3 regions of the Kineococcus endophyticus genome follow, and region 3 is predicted to be linked to each of the others. Evidence: riboswitches for the same ligand, from Rfam matches in the RefSeq annotation. Region 3 holds a riboswitch; each other region holds the start of a gene.

Region 1 (7,138 bases), on a different contig from region 3:
GCTCGTCGGCAACGTGTCCATCCGCGTCCTGCCCACCGAGCGCCCCGACGCCTGGGAGGTCCAGGGCCGCGGTGAGCTGGCGCTGGCGATCCTCGTCGAGCAGATGCGCCGCGAGGGCTACGAGCTGACCGTCGGCAAGCCGCAGGTCGTCCTGCGCAAGGACGAGAACGGCAAGACGCTCGAGCCCTTCGAGAACCTGACGATCGACTCCCCCGAGGAGTACCTGGGGCCGATCACCCAGCTCCTCGCCGCCCGCAAGGGCCGCATGGAGACGATGACGAACCACGGCACCGGCTGGGTGCGCATGGAGTTCTACGTCCCCTCCCGCGGGCTCATCGGCTTCCGCACCGAGTTCCTCACCGACACCCGCGGCACCGGCATCGCGCACGCGCTGTTCGCGCAGTACGACCACTGGGCCGGCGAGATCCGCACCCGCCAGTCCGGCTCGCTCGTCGCCGACCGCGCCGGTGTCGCCACTGCGTTCGCGATGACGAACCTGCAGGAGCGCGGCCAGATGTTCATCGAGCCCACCTCCGAGGTGTACGAGGGCATGATCGTCGGGGAGAACTCCCGCGCCGACGACATGGACGTCAACATCACCAAGGAGAAGAAGCTCACCAACATGCGCTCGTCGACGTCCGACGAGTTCGAGCGCCTCATCCCGCCGCGCCACCTGTCCCTCGAGCAGTGCCTGGAGTTCTGCCGCGAGGACGAGTGCGTCGAGGTGACGCCGGAGGCCGTGCGCATCCGCAAGGTCGAGCTGGACCAGACCCAGCGCGCTCGCGCCACGTCCAAGGCCAAGCGCAGCTGACGCCCTGACGCCTCCGCAGAGCCCCGCGAGCCCCGTGCTCGCGGGGCTCTGCGCGTTCGGGGCTGCGGCGCGGCGGGTGTGATCGCGGGCGGGGGGCTACCGGGCCAGGATGGGGACATGACGACGACACCTCCCGAACGGCCCGACGACGCCGGGGCGGCGGTGGCGGGGCGCGACCCGCTGGAGATCGCGGCGGACGTCGTCGAGGACGCGCTGGGGGAGCTCGACCCCGAGGCGCTCGCGGCGATGGACGCCCTGGACCAGCCCCGGCGCATCCTCCTCGTCCACGCGCACCCGGACGACGAGACGATCGGCACCGGCGCGACGATGGCGCGCTACGCCGAGGCGGGAGCGAGCGTCACGCTGCTCACGGCCACCCGCGGGGAGCTGGGGGAGGTCATCCCGGCCGAGCTCGCCCACCTGGACCCCGACGCCCTGGGGGAGCACCGCACGCACGAGCTGGCGACGGCGATGGAGGCCCTCGGGGTCACCGACCACCGCTTCCTGACGCGTCCCGACGGCTCGGGGTACCGGGACTCGGGCATGGTCTGGCTCGCGCCGGGGCAGGCCGCGTCGACGACGGTGGACGGCGGGGAGGTCGACCCGCGGGCGCTCACGGCGGCCGACCCCGACGAGGTCGCCGCGCAGGTCGCGGCCGTCGTGCGCGAGGTGCGTCCGCAGGTCGTCGTCACCTACGAACCGGGCGGCGGGTACGGCCACCCCGACCACGTCCGGGTGCACGAGGCCACCGTGCGCGCCCTGGTGCTGGCGGCGGGTGACCAGCACGACGGGACGGTGCCGTGGCAGGTCGCGAAGGTCTACGAGATCGTCCAGCCCGAGTCGGCCGTCCGGGTGGCGTTGCGCGCCCTCGCCGGGACCGGGGCCGCGGGCGCCGGGGACCCCGACGGGACGCTGCCGAGCGTCGTCGTGCCCGACGGGGAGGTCACGACGGTGGTCGACGGCACGGGACAGCTGCCCGCCAAGCTCGCCGCGCTGCGCGCCCACGCCACCCAGGTCGAGCTCGACCTCGACGCCGACGTGCCCGTCATGCGCCTGTCCAACGGTGTGCCGCAACCGGTCTGGCCGACCGAGCACTTCCGCCTGCGGCACGGCGTGGCCTCGGGGCCGTTCGACGCCGACGGTCGGGAGACGGACCTGTTCGCCGGCGTCGCCCCCGCGGAGTGACGCGGCGCTAGCACACCGCGGCGTCGTGCGCCGGGTGATCGGTTCGACACGTTCCGTTGCTCCGGGCGGGTGAACGCGATCGTCCGAACGCGTCACGGTGGGTGGCCGTGCGTGAGGGGCCGGGGTTGGCTGGACCCACGTCCGGAACCCGCCGGGCGTGATCCGAGGAGGAGCGGCCCGTGGCCCACGTCCTGCGCGCCCCCGACGCCCGGCGCACGTCCGAGCAGCCCGCCCGTCACGGCGCACCCCGCGCCGGCCGCGACAGCGCCGACGTCGGCCGGCTGCGCGAGCGCAACCGCCGCCGCCGCACCCGGACGCTGCTGCTCGTCGTGCTCGCCGCGCTGCTCGTCCTCGACGTCCGCCTGGCCACCGGCGGGTCCCTCGTCCCGGACCTGCCGGCCGTCGACCCCCTGTACCTCATGATCGGCGTCTTCTTCGCCTTCATGATCGCGCTGATGCTCGGCCAGACCCTCGTCTCCGGGCGCTCGCCGCACGTCGTGTACCGGCCCGAGCAGATCGACGTCTCCCTCGACGACGTCAAGGGCCTGGACCCCGTCAAGGAGGACGTCGAGCGCAGCCTCGACCTGTTCCTCGGCTCGCGCACCTTCCGCAGCCGCATGGGCGGCCGTCCGCGCCGCGGCCTCCTCTTCGAGGGCTCGCCGGGCACGGGCAAGACGCACATGGCCAAGGCCATGGCGCGCGAGGCGGGCGTCCCGTTCCTCTTCGTCTCCGCGACCAGCTTCCAGTCCATGTGGTACGGCGCGACGGCCCGCAAGGTGCGCTCCTACTTCAAGGCCCTGCGCAAGGCCGCCCGCCGCGAGGGCGGCGCCATCGGGTTCATCGAGGAGATCGACGCGATCGCCGGTGCCCGCGGCGGCATGAGCTCGATGACCGCCGCCACGACCGCGAGCGTCATGGGCTGCGGTGGCCTCACCAACCTGCCCATGTCCCTGCCGGGTACCGCTCCCGCGACGGGACACGCTGCGCTGCAGACCGAACGGCTCGCCTCCAGCGAGGGTGCCAGCGGCGTCGTCAACGAGCTGCTCGTGCAGATGCAGTCCTTCGACGAGCCCACGACGTCCGAGCGCCTGCACGGCTGGTTCGTCGACACGGTGAACCGGTTCCTGCCCGCCGACCGCCGGCTCCAGCGTCCCGTCGGCGAACCCGTCGAGGTCCTGATCATCGCCGCGACCAACCGCGCCGACGCCCTCGACCCGGCGCTGCTGCGCCCCGGCCGCTTCGACCGCCGCATGACCTTCGGTCTGCCGGACAAGGCCGGTCGCCGGCAGCTCGTCGACCACTTCCTGGCCCGCAAGGCCCACGAGGCGCCCCTCGACGAGGCCGAGCGCCGCGACGCCCTGGCCGGCATCACCAACGGCTACTCGCCGGTGATGATCGAGAACCTGCTCGACGAGGCCCTCGTCAACGCGGTCCGCCGCGGCGGCGACGGCATGAGCTGGGCCGACGTCGAGCACGCCCGGCTCGTCACCGAGGTCGGCCTCGGCCAGCCGGTCGCCTACACCGACCACGAGGCGCGCCTCATCGCGACCCACGAGGCCGGGCACGCCGCCGTCGCGTGGCTCGTCGCGCCGCAGCGGCGCCTGGAGATCCTCACGATCGTCAAGCGCGCCAGCGCCCTCGGGCTGCTCGCCCACGGTGACGCCGAGGACGTCTACACCCGCTCGCGCACCGAGCTGGCCGGCATGATCAAGATCGCCTTCGGGGGGCAGGTGGCCGAGGAGCTGTTCTTCGGCGACGTCTCCACCGGTCCGGCCGGCGACCTGCAGTCGGCGACGTCGGTCGCCGCCCAGATGGTCGGCTCCGCGGGCATGGCGGGCACGCTCGTGTCCTTCGCCGCCGTCCAGCAGGGCGCCTTCGCCGACGGCAACCTCGTCTCCCGCGTCCTGGGCGACTCCGAGGGCCGCCGCCTGGTGGAGAACCTGCTGCGCGAGCAGAAGGAGGCCGTCCGCGAGCTGCTCGGTCGCCACCGCCACCTCGTCGAGGCGCTGCGCGACGCGCTGCTGGAGCGCCACGAGCTCATCGGCCACGAGATCACCGACGTGCTCCAGGCCGCGCAGGCCGAGCACGCGTCGGCTGCCCCGCAGCGGGTCATCGACCTGCGCGACCCCGCCGACCGGCGGATCTGAAGGCTCGTCGCGACCGGGACCCGGAGGGGAGTCCCGGTCGCGACGCAGGACCTCGCGACGGCACCGGAGCCGGGGGGCTGAGCTCCGGGGGGCGGTCGTCGCGAGTGGGGCACGGGAGCGGGGCACCCCGGGGGGCTGGGGTGCACCGCTCCCGTTCGGCCGTGCGCTTGAACCGGACCGGCAGGGTCTGGTTTCCTGCTCCCAGGTCATGAGCGCCAGCGCGAAGCCCCGGCTCGCTGGCCGGCAACCCTCCTCGTCGTGGGGTGCCCCGGGTGACGACCTGACCCTGGTGCTCCGGCACGGGTAAGGACGAACGGTCCCCGCGCCGCCGGCCCCCCGCCCGGGCCCTCCGCGACCGAGGAGACCCCGTTGACCAGCGACACGCTGACCGCCACCACCCAGTCCGCCGCCGAGCGCTTCGCCCCGCTCTTCGCCCGGTTCGCCGAGGGCGTCGTCGCCCGCGAGCAGGACCACGAGCTGCCGCGCGCGCAGGTGCGCGACCTCCTCGAGGCCGGGTTCGGCCGGCTGCGGGTGCCCGTCGCCGAGGGCGGGGAGGGGCTGGACCTCGTCGAGTTCGCCGACCTCCTCGTCGACCTGGCGGCCGCGGACTCCGCTCTGCCGCAGGTGTTCCGCGGGCACATCGCCTGGGTCGAGCAGGTGCTGAGCCTGCCGGCGGGGGAGTACCGGTCGCGCTGGGTCGAGCGCGTCGTCGCCGGTGAGCTCGTCGGCAACGCGTGGAGCGAGGTCGGGGACGGCGTCACGGGCCGGCAGCAGACGGTCGTGACCACCCGCGACGGGCGCACCAGCGTCAGCGGCCGCAAGTACTACACGACCGGCACGATCTTCGCGGACTGGACCGACGCCACCGCCCGCCGCGAGCTCCCGGACGGCTCCTTCGAGACCGTGACCGTCCTCGTGCCGGTCCACGCCGAGGGCGCGAGCGTCTCCGACGACTGGGACGGGTTCGGGCAGCAGCTCACCGGCACCGGCACCCTCGTCCTGGACGACGTCGAGGTGGACGCCGCCGACGTCGCCCCGTTCACCGACCGGTTCCGCTACCAGACGGCGCTCTACCAGCTCGTCCTGCTCGCGGTGCACGCCGGCATCGCCGCCGCCGTCGAGCGCGACACCGGCGCACAGGTGCGCGGCCGCACCCGCAGCTACACCCACGGCCTCGCCCCGCTCGTCCGGAACGACGCCCAGGTGCTGTCGGTCGTGGGGGAGATCTCCGCGACCGCCTTCACGGCCCGCGCCCTCGTCCGCGCTGCGGCGCAGGCCGTCCAGGGGGCCGCCGACACCGCGCACCTGCCCGGCACGGACGCCGACCGCGAGGCCAACGTGCTGGCCGAGATCCGCACGGCGCAGGCCCAGGTCGTCCTGTCCGAGACCGTCCCGCGCGCCGCGACGCTGCTCTTCAACACGCTCGGCGCGTCCGGCACGTCCCGCGCCAAGGACCTCGACCGGCACTGGCGCAACGCACGCACGGTCGCCTCGCACAACCCGGTGGTCTACAAGCAGCGCATCGTGGGGGACTGGTCGGTCAACGGCACCGAGCCGCCCTTCGTCTGGGACATCGGCACCCACGCGTCCGTGGACGCCGCGGCGGTGCGGTCGCAGGAGACGGGTCGGTAGTCCGGTGGCGAACGGGATGTCTGCACGCCGGGCCCCGAAAAGCGTCTTCTGAGCGCTTTCCCGGTCCGACGTGCAGACATCCCGTTCGCTCGTCAGCGCTGCGGCGCGACCCGGTAGTGGTAGGCGTGGTGGACGGTGAACCCGACGCCCGCGTACAGCGCCCGCGCGGCCGCGTTGTCGCCCTGCACCTGCAGGTAGGTCGACGCGGCGCCGCGCGAGCGGGCCCAGTCCGCGACCTCGGCCAGCACCCGCCGGCCGAGGCCGCGGCGCCGGTGCGAGGGGAGCGTCTCCACGGCCGTCACCCCGGCCCAGCCGGGGGACAGGGACCCGCGGGCGATCGCCACCGTCGTCCCGCCGTCCGTCCCGGTGTCGACGATCCGCACGAACACCTGCTCGTCGGCCGAGACGAGGATGCGGCGTCCGGCCGGCGGCACCGTCGGCAGCCCCTGGTAGTGGTACCGCTCGAGCCAGGCGTCGTCCGGCTCGGCGGACGTCTCGACGCGCAGGCCCGCGGGCAGCGGGACCTCCGCGGCACCGGGCAGGTCGTCGGTCGCGGCGGTCAGCACGACCGTCGGCGTCCGGACGGTCCAGCCGGTCGCGGCCAGCAGGTCGACGAGCGCGGTGCCCTCGCCCAGCCCGCCGTCGGGGTGGGCGACGGCCACGAGCGGCTGCAGCCCGCGGGCGGTGTGGAAGTCCACGACGGCGGCGACCGCCTCGCGCAGCGGCAGGCCCGGGTCCCCGAGCGCCAGGGCCGAGTTGGCCCGGCCCGTGAACCCCTCGCTCGCCCGCAGGCGCCAGCCGCCGAGGTCGACGCGCTCCAGCGGGCGCCAGTGCTCGGCCATGACGCGTTCGAGGTCCTCGGTCCCGACCGCGGTGTGCGGCGGGCCCTTGCGCGCCGGCGGCGGGGGTACGGGCTTGGCGGCCAGCACGTCCGCGCGGGCCACGACGACCTCCCCGCGCCGGGTGGCGATGCGCAGGGTCTCCCCGTCGTCGGCGAGCAGGTCCCCGAGGGCGTCGGTGGCCGAGCCGTCGGGCAGCCGGTGGCGCACGACGACGCGCCCGCCGACGGTCAGCGGGCGGACGAGCGCATCGGGCGTGGGGTCGGTCACTGCTCTCCCGGGGTGGTGCGTGTGCGGTGTGCCGCAGGCGTCGGCGATACTACGGAGGGCGTCCCGGCCGCCCGCCCGCCGGAGGAGGAGGACATCCCGTGACCTACGTCATCGCGCAACCCTGCGTCGACGTCAAGGACAAGGCCTGCATCGAAGAGTGCCCCGTGGACTGCATCTACGAGGGCAAGCGGTCGCTCTACATCCACCCGGACGAGTGCGTCGACTGCGGTGCCTGCGAGCCGGTCTGCCCCGTC
Region 2 (7,138 bases), on a different contig from region 3:
GGACGAGCGAGGGGCGCAGGGCGAGCGCGCGGGCGATCGCGACCCGCTGCTGCTGACCACCGGACAGCCGGCGGGGGTACTCGTCGGCCTTGTCCAGCAGGCCGACCCGTTCCAGCAGCGCCCGCGCCTCCACCTCCACCTCGGTCCGTCGGCGCCTCTGCGCTGAGACGGGGGCCTCGACGACGTTCTCGAGGACGGTGAGGTGCGGGAACAGGTTGAAGTGCTGGAACACGAAGCCGATGCGGGAGCGCTGGCGCAGGACCTCCCGCTCGTGCAGTTCGCGCAGGTGCCGGCCCGCCCGCCGGTAGCCGATGAGGTCGCCGTTCACCTCGACCAGGCCCGCGTCGACCTTCTCGAGGTGGTTGATGGTCCGCAGTAACGTCGACTTGCCCGAACCGGACGCGCCGAGCACCACGGTGACCGTGCCGGCGGCGACGGACAGGTCGATCCCGCGCAGGACCTCCAGCGCCCCGAACCTCTTGTGGACACCGGCGAGGTGCACGACGGGCGCGGCCGTGGCGGCAGGGCCCGGCGTCGTGGCGAGCGTGGGGCTCATCGGGCATCTCCGTGGCGTCGGGCGCGGCCCGCACGCGCGGTGCGGAGGAGGGTCAGGAACGGCAGCGGGGTGCCGGCGCGGGAACTGCCCCGGCCGTAGTGGCGTTCGACGAGCCACTGCAGCACCGACAGGACGGTGGTGAGGACCGTGTACCAGACGGCCGCGACCAGCAGCAGCGGGATGACCCGGCCGGTGCGGTTGTAGACGACCTGCACCTGGTAGAAGAGCTCCGGCAGCGCCATGACGTAGACGACCGAGGTCCCCTTGAGCAGGCCGATGACCTCGTTCCCGGTGGTCGGGACGATGATGCGCAGCGCCTGCGGCAACTGGATCCGCCAGAACTGCCGGGCCTGGGGGATCCCCAGCGCCGCGGCCGCCTCCCGCTGGCCGGGGTCGACGGCGAGGAAACCCGACCGCACGATCTCGGCGAAGTACGCGGCCTGGTGCAGACCGAGCCCGAGGAACGCCGCCGTCAGGGGCCCGATGAGGCTCTGGGTCGGGAACGTCCAGAACTGCGGGCCGAACGGGACGCCGAACCCGATGACCTCGTACAGGATCGCCAGGTTGTACCAGAACAGCAGCTGCAGGATCAGCGGGACCGAGCGGAAGACGCTGGTGTAGGTGAAGCTGACGGCCTTCAGCAGCGGGTTGTGCGACATCCGCATGAGCGCCAGGACGGTGCCGAGGACCAGGCCGATCGCGGTGCCCACGAGGGTCAGCCGGACCGTGAGCCACATCGACTCCAGGATCGTGGCCGAGAAGAGGAACTGCCCGACGGTCGGCCACTCCCACGCGGGGTTGGTGACGAGGGCGTTGACGGCCATCGCGGCGAGCACCGCGACGACGGCCGTGGCCACCCAGCGCCACGGGTGGCGGGCCGGCAGCACCGTGAGCGGTCGGGCGGGGGCGGACCGCGGAACCACCGGGGCGGCGGTGACGTCCGGGACGGTGCGGGTGGTGTCGCTCATCGACGGTCTCCCTGCGGGGTGGACAGCGGAACGGGTGACGGACCGGAGGACGCGGAGGCGGCCCGCAGGAGCTCGGCCGCGAGCCGGTCGGCGCGGCGGAACAGTTCCGCGTCGGTGCCGGGGCGGGCGAACGCGGCGGCCGAGGCCTCGCCGGAGACCCACGCGCCGGTGGCGAACCGCCGCGGGTGGGCTTTCCCGTCGCGACCCACGAGGCGGGCCGTGGCGTCCACGACGAGGCGGCCGTTGGACCACCGCGACCCGTCGTCGACGATCTCGTGGGCCCGGACCTCGCCGCGGTCGCGCAGCCGGCCCAGCAGGACGTCGGACGTCCACTCGAGGTCGGGCACGGGCAGGCGGGCCTCGACGAGTCCCTGAGCGCGGACCTCGTGCGGGCCGCTGCCCGAACCCGCCGTGAAGGCGGCGACCCCCGGGGTCGGGTCCGCCTCGACGTGGACGTCGGCCCCGAGGAACCGGACCACGCCGGCGCGGGCCAGGGCCGCGAGCTGGCGGAGCCGTTGCGGCGGAGGGCCGCTGGCGACGTAGCTGAAGAACCCGTGCCACCAGCCGTCGAGGTCGACGGCCGTCGACCGGGCGTTCAGGCGGCCCGCCGCGTGCAGGCCGGCGGTGACGACGTAGGCGGACAGGACGGCCGCCAGCACCGCGGCGTCGGGGGAGGACCGGGGGTCGCTGCGCCGCGCCCGGTCGCCCTCGACGTGCGCCAGGACGCGGGCGTGCACCTCCTCGGCGGACGTCCCCCACCACCCGTCGAGGGGGCGGTCGAGGTCCGCGAGGTCGAACCGGTCCGCGGGGTCCGGCACGGCGCGCCCCACGAACTCGTCGAGCTCGGCCGAACCCCACGCCGCCCGGCCGAACGCCTCGTCGAACTCCGCGGCCGGAACGGTCGTCCGGCCCGGGTGGGAACGGAAGAGCTCGCGGTAGTGGGCGCCCGCCATCTCGCGTGCGATGAGCGGCCAGAGGTCCGCGCGCAGGTCCAGCAGGCCGTTCCCGTGGACCGCGTCCACCGTGCGCGCCGAGTAGTACCGGGGGAGCCCGAGGTCGGCCGGGACGGGGTAGTCGATCTTGGAGCGGTAGGGGACCCCGCGCCGGGACCCGACGTGCAACCGCGGTTCGCGGCCACCGGGCCGGTAGTCCAGCCCGCCGTCCGCCCGCTCCTCGAACCGTCCACCGCGGCCCTCGGTGAGGCGCACCACGAGGTCGACGAAGGCCAGGCCCATGCCCACCACGACGACGTCCGCGCCGGGGGCCAGCACGTCCAGGTCCTGTTCGCTCGTGTACCCGGGACGGACGTAGGCCAGGCCGTGCGCCCGGGCGAAACCGGCCGTGCGGCGTTCCCGGGGGCCCGGGCGGACGTCGAGGTGTCCCTGGGCGAGGAGCACCACGTCCACCGGGAGGGTCTCGTCCGCGCCGGTCCCGTCGGTGCTGGGTCCGCCGTCCAGGTGCAGCACCTGGCCGCCGTCGACGGGGTCGTCGGTGAGGTCCAGCACCGTCCGGTGGTGCCGGTGCACCCGGACCCCCGCCGGGAGGGCGGACACCGTGCGGTCCCAGGCGTCGGCGAAGTACCGGCTGGCCAGGCGCCGGGAGGTGAAGGAGGCCGGACCGTGGTCCAGGAGCTCCGCCTGCGCCGCGTGGTTCCCCGCCGCCTCGCGGAGCAGGTCGGCGCGGTGCTCCGCGACCCACTCGGCGAGGGAGGGACCGCGCAGGACGGGCGGGGTGAGGCCGGTGACGGACGCGTCCGGCAGGACGCTGATGTCGGCGGCGCGGGAGTTCATCCACAGCAGCGGGTCCTGGACCCGGCGCCAGACGCGGCCGGCGCCGGAGTCGAAGGGGTCCACGACGTGGACCTCGAGCTCCCGGGCGGCGTGGTGGGCGTGGGCGGAGAGGCGTTGCAGCAGGACGAGAACGCGGGGTCCGGCACCGACGATGCCGACACGGGTGGGACGGGACACGGGGGCTCCCCGGGGAGGTGCCGCAGGGCACGAGGTGGCGTCCGCGGGCGCAGCCGCGACGGACGGGGGGCTCAGCGCCCCGGGCACACCGCCGAGCTCAGACGGCAGAGGTCCACGTGCCGGCGGCGGACGAGCGGGGGCCGGGCGGCGGTGCGTGCGGTCACGGTGACTCCCATCGGTCCTGGCGGAAGCACCCGCGCCTGATCGCTCAGGGGGTTGCTGCGGCGTCGACGAGCCAGGTCTCTCGGCCGCTCTGGATGGACGGTGCGAAACTATCCCACGCAGGCCCCGGACGGCAAACCCCGCCCGGAACCCGACCGGAGGAACCCGATGACCAGCGAGACCACCCACCCGCAGGCCGCCACCCGCGCGAGCTGGTCGCTCGAGCCCGGTGGAGAACCCCGGGTCCACGTCCTGCACGAGAACCCGGACTGGTTCGCGCCGTTCGAGGCGGCGTTCCGGGCCGAGGGCGTCCCCTTCCAGGAGGTGCTGCTCACGGAGGGTTCCGTCGACCTCGACGCCGAACCCGCGGCCGGGGTCTACTGGTCGCGCCTGAGCGCGTCGTCGCACACGCGCGGGCACGTGCACGCGAAGGAGTACACGCGGTCCGTCCTGGCGTGGCTCGAGGGCTGGGGACGTCGCGTCGTGGGTGGTTCGCCCGTGGTCGAGCTCGAGGTGAGCAAGGTCCGTCAGCACGCGCTGCTGCGGCGCAACGGGATCGACGTCCCGCGCACGCTCGCGGTGTTCGGGCGAGACGACCTGGTGCGCCGGGCGCGGGAGCTGCCCGTCCCGTTCATCACCAAGCACAACCAGGGGGGCAAGGGGCTGGGGGTGCGGCGGTTCGACTCCCACGAGGAGTTCGAGGCGCACGTCGCCTCGCCGGAGTTCGAGGAACCCGTCGACGGCGTCACGCTGCTGCAGGAGTTCCTGCGGACCGCCGATCCGTTCGTCACGCGCGCCGAGTTCGTCGGCGGCCGGTTCGTCTACGCGGTCCGCGTCGACACCTCGGCCGGGAGCTTCGAGCTGTGCCCGGCCGACGCGTGCGAGGTCCCGGGCCCGGGGGTGGAACCCTTCGCCCTGCGGCCCGAGGTGACCGCCGACACCCCGGTGGTCCGCCGGTGCGCCGAGCTGCTGCGCGCCGCGGGGCTGGAGATCGCCGGGGTCGAGTTCGCCGAGACCGTCGACGGGCGCACCGTGGTCTACGACGTCAACACCAACACGAACTACAACCCCGCGGTGGAGGCGGTCGCCCCGGAGTCGGCCCCCGGGGCGATCGCCCGCCACCTCGGTGACCTGCTGCGCGCCGAGGTGCTGCACCGCCCGGCGGCGGCGGTCAGCGACGGGTGAGGGGAGCCCGCAGGCCCAGGTGCTCGCGCAACGTCGTCCCGACGTACTCCGTCGGGTAGGCGCCGCGGTCCTGCAGCGCGGGCACGAGCTGGTCGACGACGTCGTCCAGGCCGCTGGGCACCAGGTACGGCGTGATGTTGAACCCGTCGCTGGCGCCCGTGCGCACCCAGTGCGTGAGGTCGTCCGCCAGCTGGGAGGCCGTGCCGGCGAAACCCCGCTCGGAGGAGTGGTGGAGCACGAGTTCGCGCAGCGAGAACTTGCCCTCCTCGGCCTCGGCGCGCCACCGCTGGGCCAGCGCCACGGCGTCGGCGCCGGTCCGGTGCGCGCCGCGGGTGCCGTCCACGACGGAGATGACGGGGTCGTGCGCGGGCAGCGGTCCGTCCGGGTCGAGGTGCGAGAGGTCCTCGCCCCAGACCTGGCCCACGAGGGACAGCGCGGTGGCCGGGGTCACCTGCTGCTCCAGGACCCAGCGCGCCTTCTCCTCCACCTCCGCCTCGTTGTCGGCCACGACGATCTGCGTGCCGGGCAGCACGAGGACGTCGCCCTCGGGACGACCGGCCGCGACGGTCCGCCGGCGGATGTCGTCGGCGAACGCGAGGGCGTCGGCGTGGTCCGTGCCGTGCCGGGAGAAGACGACGTCCGCCGTGCGCGTCGCGAAGTCGCGTCCGGCCGGTGAGTCGCCCGCCTGGAACAGGACCGGGTGCTGCTGCGGGCTCCGCGGGACGGTCGGGGTGAACTCGACGTCGAAGAACCCGTCCCGCACCTCGACCGGGGTGTACCGCTCGCCGTCCCAGCTGTCCCAGACCCGTTGCGCCGTGCGGACGAAGCGTTCGGCGCGCTCGTAGCGGTCGGCGTGGTCGAGGTGCCCACCGCGGCGGAAGTTCTCCCCGGTCCAGGCGTTGTCGGTCGTCACCACGTTCCACGCGGCCCGTCCGCCGGAGAGGACGTCGAGCGAGGCGAGCCTGCGGGCCAGGTCCGCGGGGTCGTTGTACGTCGTGTTCTGCGTCGCCACGAGGCCGATGTGCGTCGTCAGGCCGGCGAGGGTCGCCAGCTCGGTGAGGGCGTCGGGACGGCCGACGACGTCGAGGTCGTGGATCCTCCCCCGCTGCTCGCGCAGCCGCAGGCCCTCGCCGAGGAAGAACGCGTCGAACAACCCGCGTTCGGCGGTGCGGACCAGCTGGACGAACGTGGAGTGCGCCATCTGCGACCCGCTGCGGGGGTCGGACCAGATCGTGCTGTGGTTCACGCCCTGGAAGAAGACGCCGAAGTGGACGACGGCGTCGGGGAAGCGCAGGTCGCCGCTGGACGGGGTGGTCATCGGGGGTCTCCTCCGGTGGTCACGAGGGCGGGGCCGGTGGCGTACCGGTTGGCGGGGCGTTCGAGCCCGAGGGTGCTGCGCAACGTGGCGCCCGGCAGGGGGGGCCGCAGGACGCGGGCGGCGCGCAGTGCCGGGACCGTGGTGCGCAGGAGCGTGCGGAGGTCCTCGTCGAGGACGGCCGCGTGCAACCGGACCCCGTCGACCACCCCGGTCAGGTCGGTGAGCCAGGCGGCCAGCGCCTGACCGGAACCCGCCCAGCGGATCCGGCCCCGGTCCGGGGCGGGTGCCGTGGCGTCCAGTGCCGCGAGCCGGTCGGTGGCGGCGTGCGCGTCGGTGTCGAGGACGACCTCGACGTCGAGGACGACGAGGGGGCCACCGAGGGCCCGGCGCGCGCCGGCGTCCCCGCTGAGCACGACGTCCGCCGTGCTCCGGTCGGCCCGGTGCCGCAGGTCCTCCTCGCGGACCACGACGACCGCGTGCCCCTGGGGGGACCGGGGCACGGTCAGCGGCCCCTTGACCGACCAGCGGCCCGTGTCGACGTCGACGTGGTGCAACCGGTCGCGGTCGACGTACCGGCCGGTGGCCACGTCGCGGACGACGGCGTCGTCCTCCCAGGAGTCCCACAGGGACCGGACCGCGTGCACCACGTCCGCGAGCTCGCCGGCCGGGTCCGGCGCGACCGGCAGGTCGACGCTGCGCGCCACGGCGGCGGGCGACGTCGTGGCGATCCACCCGGCGCGGCCGGCGCTGGAGTGGTCGAGCGAGGCGATCTGGGCCGCGACGTGGAACGGCTCGGAGTAGGTGGTGGCCGCGACCGGCAGCAGCCCCACGGCCTCCGTCGTCCCGGCCAGGAAGGCGGCGCGCTGGACCGCGTCGAGGTGCCCGACGGGGTTGCGCGCGTCGGGCAGCGGTGAGTCCTCGAAGGTCAGCCCGGTCAGGCCCTGGGCCTGGGCCGTGACGGCGAACCCGCGCAGCCGGCCGG
Region 3 (7,138 bases):
GTGCGACTGGTCCTCGGGGTGCCGCCACAGGCCGGGGGACTGGTGCCCGACGCACGTCATGTCGAACGCGTTCAGGTGCACCCGGCGGGGTTCGGTCACGGTGTTCTCCGTCTCAGGGGGGTTCACTTCACGGCTCCGGCGGACAACCCGCCCACGAGCCACTTCTGGGCGACCACGGCCAGCACGTACATCGGGACGATCCCGACGAGGGAGGCCGCGGCCTGCTGGCCGAACTGCACGGTGCGGTCGCCCTGGAACAGCGACAACCCGACGGGGAGGGTCTGGCTGTCGGTGCTCTGCGAGAACGACACGGCGAACAGGAACTCGTTGTACGACAGGAACAGGCAGATGAGCAGCGCGGCGACCAGGCCCGGGGCGAGCAGCGGCAGCACGAGGCGCACGAGACCACCGGTGGTCGACAGCCCGTCGACCCAGCCGGCCTCCTCGATCTCCACGGGGATGCGCCGGACGAAACCGTCGAGCAGCCACACGGCGACGGGGACGTTCGCCAAGCCGTTGACGAGGATCAACCCCACGGCCGTGTTCGTCAGGTCGGCCTGCTTGAGCAGGTAGTACAGGGGAAGCACCGCGACGATCGGCGGGGCGCAGTAGCTGGCCAGCAGCACCGTCTGCAGACGTTCGCCGCGCACCCCGGCCCGGGCGGTCACGTACGCGGCGGGCACCGCCACGAGGGACGTGAGCACCGTCGCGCCGATGGCGACGACCCAGGAGTTCGCGAGCATCGTCGACAGCGGGACCGTCGAGAACGCCTTCGAGAAGTTCGACCAGACGAAGACGCTCGGCAGCCAGCCGCCGTTCGCGATGTCGTCGACGCTGCGCAGCGAGAGGGAGACGAGGAACAGCAGGGGCAACAGCGCGACGAACGCGACGACGGCGAGGACGACGCGGATCCCGCCGCGGCGCAGGGTCGCCGCCGGGCTCGTCGCGCGCCGGGTGCTCGCAACCGTGGTCGCGCTCACTGGTCGGCCTTCACGGCGCGCGCCCGCAGCAGCGTGACGACGGTGGTCAGGACGCCCACGACGAGGCCGAAGACGAGGGTCTCCGCCGCGGCCGTGCCGATCTCGTAGCTGCCGCGCATGCCCGTCCTGAAGATCTCGAAGCTGGAGACGATGGTGGAGACACCCGGCCCGCCCTGCGTCACGACCGTCACCAGGTCGAACACCTTCAGGCCGATGACGAGTTCGAGCAGCAGGACCGAGAACACGTTCGGGGCGATCACGGGCCAGACGACGTTCGTGAACGACCGGAACGCCCCCGCGCCGTCGAGCGCGGCCGCCTCGCGCAGTTCCTCGGGAACGCCGAGCAGTGCCGCGAACACGAGCAGGGTGACGAGCGGGGTCCACTGCCAGACGTGCATGACCACGAGCGCGCTGAACGCCCCGACGCTGTCACCCAGGGGGTTCGCGCCGGGGAAGCCCAGCAGGGAGAACAACCCGCCGAAGGCGCCGCCGACGGGGGCCAGCATGAGCTTCCACGCCACCCCGACCATGACGGGCGGCGTGACCAGCGGCAGCAGCAGGATCGTGCCGACGACGCCGAAGCGCGTCCCCCGGGCGTGCAGCAGGAGGGCCAGCAGGACGCCGATGAGCGTCGCCGCCAGGGCCGCGACGACGGCGAACACGACGGAGCGGACGAGGGACCCGGCGAAGGCCAGGGACTCCCAGGCGTCCACGAGGTTGTCCGTGCCGGTGAACCGCTGCAGAGGCCGGGCCAGCGACGACTTCGTCACCGCCAGCGCGACGACGAACAGCGTGGGGTAGACGAGCATGAGGGCGAGCCCGGCCAGGCTGGGCGCCGCCAGCCAGGTCGAGACGTGCCCCGGACGGTGCCGGCCCGGGACCGCCCGCGGTGTGCCGCCGGAGCCGCGCCGGGGCCTCGGGACCCCGGCCCGCGTCCGTTCCCCGCGCTGTTCGTCGAGCTGCGTCATCCGAGTTCCTTCTCCCAGCTCTCGGCGGCCTTGTCGAGCGCGGCCTGCGGCTGCGTCTGCCCCTGGATGGCCAGGGCCAGCTGGTCGACGAGGTCCTGCAGCGCCTTGGGGGCGCCCTGCTGGCTCGGCCACGCCAGCGGCGTGCCGTCCAGGCCCTCGCGGATGACGTCGGTGGCCTTGCCGGCGGCCTTCGCGTACGAGTCGGCGTCGAGCACCGACTTGCGGGCCGGGTCGATGCCCGAGCCGGCGGTGGAAGCGAGCAGGAGGTTGTTCTCCTTGTTCGTCGCCCACTCCACGAACGCCGCGGCCTTGTCCTGCTGCTTGGACGCGCTGGAGACGCCGAGGCCGAAGCCCGCGTCGAGGGCCGTGCGCGGGGTCGTGTTCTTCCCGCCGACCGGCAGCGTCACGACGCCCCACTTGTCGACGATCTTGGAGCTCGACGGGTCCTGCGCCTTGAGGCCGAGGTCGGTCCAGGTGTCGAGCATGGCGCCCTGACCGGACAGGAAGGCCGAGTTGGCCTGGTCGAAGCCCGTCTGCAGCGGCGTCGGCAGCGCGGAGGGGGAGACGTCGATGAGGTGCTGCAGGGCGGCGAGGCCCTCCTCGCCCGCGAAGGCCGGCTTGCCGTCGGCGTCCACCAGCGTGCCGCCGTAGCCCGCGAGCCGGTTGATGAAGGAGCAGCCCAGGATCATCGGGACCTGCTGGCCCTCGACGATCGCGCCGTAGACCTTGCCGCCGGAGTCCTTCGTGATCTTCTCCGCGGCCGCGTCGTACTCGTCCCAGGTCTTGGGCGGCTCGACGCCGTACTGCTCGAACACCTCGGCGTTGTAGTAGAGGACGTGGGTGTCGCCGTCGAAGGGCAGGCCGTAGCGCTTGCCGTCGATGAGCGTGTAGGGGTCGTAGATCGACGGGAGGAAGTCGTCCGTCCCGATCTCGCTGTTGGCGCCGATCCACTCGGTGAGGTCGACGAGGGCGTCGGCGTTCACCAGCTCACCGAGACCGAAGTAGAAGTAGTCGAAGACGTCGAACTCGCCGTCGCCGCCCTGCACGTCGAGGATCTGCTTGCTCGTCAGCTGGTCGTAGGGGATCGCCGTGACCTCGAGCTTGCCGCCGAACTCGTCGGCGAACTTCTTGCCGAGCAGGTCCGTGAAGGCCAGCACGTGCGGCTGGTTGACCATGAGCTTGAGCGTCGCGCCCTTGAGGTCGACGGCCTTCTCCGCGGCCAGTCCCGAGGCCGCGGACCCGTCGCCGCAGGCGGCCAGCGTGCCGGTCGCGGCGAGGGTGCCGACGCCGAGGGCGCCGGACAGGATGCGACGGCGGCTGGCGACGAGGCGGGAGCTGGACGGGGACAGGGGGCTGCGACGGGGCGCGGACATGGCTGTGCTCCGGGGGTAGGCGGACGGGAGGTCCGTCGGGGGTGCGCGCGGAACGGCGCGCTCGTGCGGTGCGGGGGTGCTGTCGTGCGAGGACCCCGGGGGAGGTGGCGGCGGCCGGTCAGGCCGCGGGCGACGTCCCCCGGCACGCCGGGGAGCCCGGGCGACAGACCATGGAGGCCGTGCGCACGAGGTCGACGTGGTAGCGCCGGGTGAGCTGGGTACAGCTGTCCACTGCGAGTCCTCCATCGCCCCTGGCGGGAGCACCTGCCGCTCGCGCGGTGGTTGCTGTGGCGTCGTCGAGCCAGGTCTCTCGGCCACTCTGGATGGTGTTGCGGCGAGCGTAGCGGACCGCCGTGGCCTCCGGGAACGTTTCGAGGTGCCCGAGTGCGCAGGGTCACGCCGGGCGGGCTGTGCGACACTGAGGACGGCCGTGCGTTCCCCTACACCGGGCGCTCGGTCCGCCGTCGAGACCGTCGCCTGGTGCGTGGGTCCCGGGCAGCGCCGCGGTCTGGTGGAAGGACCTCGCAGGCGCCCCGGCCCCTCCCCGGACGACGACCGCCGGTGGCTCCGGGGGGAGCACGCGTCGCGCGACCTCTCCGGTGCACCAGGACTTCCGTCGGGCGCGGGTCGACCCGCCCGGCGATTCCGACGAGGACGCCCGGGCGTCCGCGGGGACGACCGGTGGAGCGGACGCTGCGGGCCAAGCGGAGCACCCGTGACGAGCACACCTGAAGAGAACGCAGCCGCGACTGCCGGGACGACGAAGCCCCGCCGCCGTCGGGCGGCCAGCCGTCCCGCCGGCCCCCCGGCCCACCTGGAGCCGACCGACGCCGCCGGCGCGGTCGCCGGCACCGAGCCCGACGCGACGCCCGTGGCGCCGCAGGAGCCTCCCGTCGCCCCTGCTGGACCGCCCTCCGAGACGGTCAGCGAGACGGCCACCGAGACGGCGGTTGAGACCGCCGCTGACGAGACGCCCGCGCCCCGCCGCCGCGCCCGCCGGGCCACCCGCAAGGTCGCGACCCCCGAGGCGCCGGCCCCCGAGGTCGCCGCCGCCGAGACCCCCGCTGCCGAGACGCCCGCCGTCGAGACGCCCGCCGTCGCGCCGGAGGAGCCCGCCGCCGAGGCGCCTGCCCCCACCCGCCGCCGCCGCGCCCGCAAGGCGGCCAGCGCACCCGCCGAGGTGCCCGCCGAGCCGGAGGTGGCGCCCGCCGTCGCGGCCGCCGAGGACGCTCCCGTCGAGGAGGCGCCCGTCCAGGCGCCGGCCGACGTCCCCGCCGAGGTCACCGAGGCACCCGCCGCCGAGGCGGTCGAGGAGGACCAGGCCGACCTCATGGACGACCCCGTCCTGCTGCGCGCCGCCGGGTTCGCCCGCGGGGCCCGCCGCGGCGGCACCGGCGAGCCGACGGCCGACCGGGCCGCCGACGCCGCGGCCCGGGCCACCGCCCTGTTCTTCCAGGCGCCCGACGCCGAGACCCCGCCGCGCCGCCGCCGCGCCTCCGCGCCCGCCGGCCCCCCGCCCGGAGCCCGGGCCACCGACGACCAGGACCACGGTCAGGACCACGACTCCGTGGACACCGACGACTCCACCGACGCGCTCGACGGGGCCGAGGGCCGCTCGCGCGACGACGAGGTCCTCGACAGCCTGCGCGACCTGCGCCGGACCCGCGGCGGGCGCCGCGACGAGCGCGACGAGCTCGAGGACGAGTCGGACGACGACGAGAACGAGGACGGCGAGGACTCCGACGAGTCCGAGGAGTCCGACGAGGACACCCGCGACGAGGACGGCGGTGCACCGCGCCGGCGACGTCGCCGCGGTGGCCGGGGCCGCCGCAGCCGGGGCCGCGACAGCGACGACCGGGACGACCGGGACGACCGGGACGACGAGCCCGGCGCCGAGGCCGCCGAGGACACCGCGTCGGAGGACGCGTCCGAGGACGAGGACGACTCCGCCGACGGCCCGGACGACGGGGAGGAGCAGTCCGGCTCCTCCCGGCGTCGTCGCCGCCGCCGCCGTCGTGGTGGTTCGGGCGAGGGGGACGACGTCTCCGGTGACGACCCGCCGAACACCGTCACCCGGGTCCGCGAACCGCGTCGCCCCCGCGGCACGGGCGAGGACGAGGTCACCGCGCTGCGCGGCTCGACCCGTCTGGAGGCCAAGAAGCAGCGCCGTCGTGAGGGCCGAGAGGCCGGGCGCAAGCGCGCCATCCTCACCGAGGCCGAGTTCCTGGCCCGCCGCGAGGCCGTCGAGCGCGTGATGGTCGTGCGCCAGCAGGACGACCGCACCCAGATCGGCGTGCTCGAGGACAAGGTGCTCGTCGAGCACTACGGGGCGCGGCAGGCGCAGACGTCGATGGTCGGCAACGTGTACCTCGGCCGCGTCCAGAACGTGCTGCCGAGCATGGAGGCCGCCTTCGTCGACGTCGGCAAGGGGCGCAACGCCGTCCTGTACGCCGGCGAGGTCAACTGGGACGCCGCGGGGCTCGAGGGCCAGCCGCGCCGGATCGAGGCCGCGCTGAAGTCCGGCGACCCCGTGCTGGTCCAGGTCACCAAGGACCCGGTCGGGCACAAGGGGGCCCGGCTGACGAGCCAGGTGTCGCTGCCCGGCCGGTACCTCGTGTACGTGCCGCGCGGGTCCATGACGGGCATCTCGCGCAAGCTGCCCGACACCGAGCGGGCGCGCCTGAAGAAGGTCCTCAAGGAGGTCGTCCCGCCGGGGGCGGGCGTCATCGTCCGCACGGCCGCCGAGGGCGTGGACGAGGACGAGCTGCGCGCGGACGTCCAGCGCCTGCAGGCGACCTGGGAGGCCATCCAGGCCAAGGCCCAGAGCAAGAACGCCCCGCTGCTGCTGCACGGCGAGCCGGACCTCACCGTCCGCGTCGTGCGCGACGTCTTCAACGAGGACTTCACGAAGGTCGTCGTGTCCGGCGAGCAGGCGTGGGAGGCCGTGCACGGCTACGTCGCCGACGTCGCCCCGGACCTGGCCGAGCGGCTGGAGCGCTGGGAGGGGTCGCAGGACGTCTTCGAGCACTTCCGGATCGACGAGCAGCTGCAGAAGGCGCTGGGCCGCAAGGTCTGGCTGCCCTCGGGCGGTTCCCTCGTCATCGACCCGACCGAGGCCATGCACGTCATCGACGTGAACACCGGGAAGTTCACCGGGGCCGGCGGGACGCTCGAGGAGACCGTCACGCGGAACAACCTCGAGGCCGCGGAGGAGATCGTCCGGCAGCTGCGGCTGCGGGACATCGGCGGGATCATCGTCATCGACTTCATCGACATGGTCCTGGAGTCCAACCGCGACCTCGTCCTGCGCCGCCTCGTGGAGTGCCTCGGCCGGGACCGGACCAAGCACCAGGTCGCGGAGGTGACCTCGCTCGGGCTCGTCCAGATGACCCGCAAGCGCACCGGTCAGGGCCTGGCCGCCGTCCTCGAGGAGCTCGACGCGGCCGCGGACGCGAACCCCGCACCGCAGCCCGCACCGTCCTCGAACGGCGGTGGGGGCGGCAACGGGAACGGGAACGGGAACGGCAGCGGGAACGGCAAGTCCCGGCGCCGCCGCGGACGCGACCGCTCCGCCGACGACGCGCCCCGGGCCGAGTCCGAGGGTCCGGACGGCGGCGCCGGGAAGGACTCCGGGCGCGAGCAGGCCAAGGAGCCCGCGCACGAGCCCGCCAAGGACGCGGCCGTCCTGGCCGCCATCGCGGCCGTCGCCGCGGCCGGTCGCAGGGAGCGGGACACCTCCGCGCCGGGCGACTCCGCGTCCGCTCCCGAGCCGGCCTCGCCGCCGGCGGGGGAGTGAGCGCGCCGTTTTGACCCCGGG

Evidence for each region. Region 3 has a riboswitch for S-adenosylmethionine ahead of AB1207_RS00255 (ABC transporter substrate-binding protein). Riboswitches for the same ligand answer to the same signal wherever they lie in the genome.
Region 1: linked by a shared signal. The riboswitch ahead of AB1207_RS15980 (acyl-CoA dehydrogenase family protein) and the one ahead of AB1207_RS00255 (ABC transporter substrate-binding protein) in region 3 are both predicted to bind S-adenosylmethionine.
Region 2: linked by a shared signal. The riboswitch ahead of AB1207_RS14670 (putative leader peptide) and the one ahead of AB1207_RS00255 (ABC transporter substrate-binding protein) in region 3 are both predicted to bind S-adenosylmethionine.

Annotation. Positions count from the first base shown of each region.
Region 1 covers NZ_JBFNQN010000011.1:22,127-29,264, forward strand. The annotation lists gene typA (translational GTPase TypA) at 1-811, shown strand, start outside; gene mshB (N-acetyl-1-D-myo-inositol-2-amino-2-deoxy-alpha-D-glucopyranoside deacetylase) at 929-1,996, shown strand; gene AB1207_RS15975 (AAA family ATPase) at 2,176-4,143, shown strand; SAM riboswitch class IV at 4,348-4,459, shown strand; gene AB1207_RS15980 (acyl-CoA dehydrogenase family protein) at 4,513-5,775, shown strand; gene AB1207_RS15985 (GNAT family N-acetyltransferase) at 5,868-6,884, opposite strand; gene fdxA (ferredoxin) at 6,983-7,138, shown strand, end outside.
Region 2 covers NZ_JBFNQN010000009.1:231,628-238,765, reverse strand. The annotation lists gene AB1207_RS14685 (amino acid ABC transporter ATP-binding protein) at 1-556, opposite strand, end outside; gene AB1207_RS14680 (amino acid ABC transporter permease) at 553-1,524, opposite strand; gene AB1207_RS14675 (FAD/NAD(P)-binding protein) at 1,521-3,491, opposite strand; gene AB1207_RS14670 (putative leader peptide) at 3,563-3,655, opposite strand; SAM riboswitch class I at 3,661-3,755, opposite strand; gene AB1207_RS14665 (ATP-grasp domain-containing protein) at 3,822-4,838, shown strand; gene AB1207_RS14660 (NtaA/DmoA family FMN-dependent monooxygenase) at 4,825-6,156, opposite strand; gene AB1207_RS14655 (LLM class flavin-dependent oxidoreductase) at 6,153-7,138, opposite strand, start outside.
Region 3 covers NZ_JBFNQN010000001.1:56,043-63,180, forward strand. The annotation lists gene AB1207_RS00240 (LLM class flavin-dependent oxidoreductase) at 1-99, opposite strand, end outside; gene AB1207_RS00245 (carbohydrate ABC transporter permease) at 123-980, opposite strand; gene AB1207_RS00250 (carbohydrate ABC transporter permease) at 977-1,948, opposite strand; gene AB1207_RS00255 (ABC transporter substrate-binding protein) at 1,945-3,321, opposite strand; SAM riboswitch class I at 3,561-3,651, opposite strand; gene AB1207_RS00260 (Rne/Rng family ribonuclease) at 4,037-7,117, shown strand.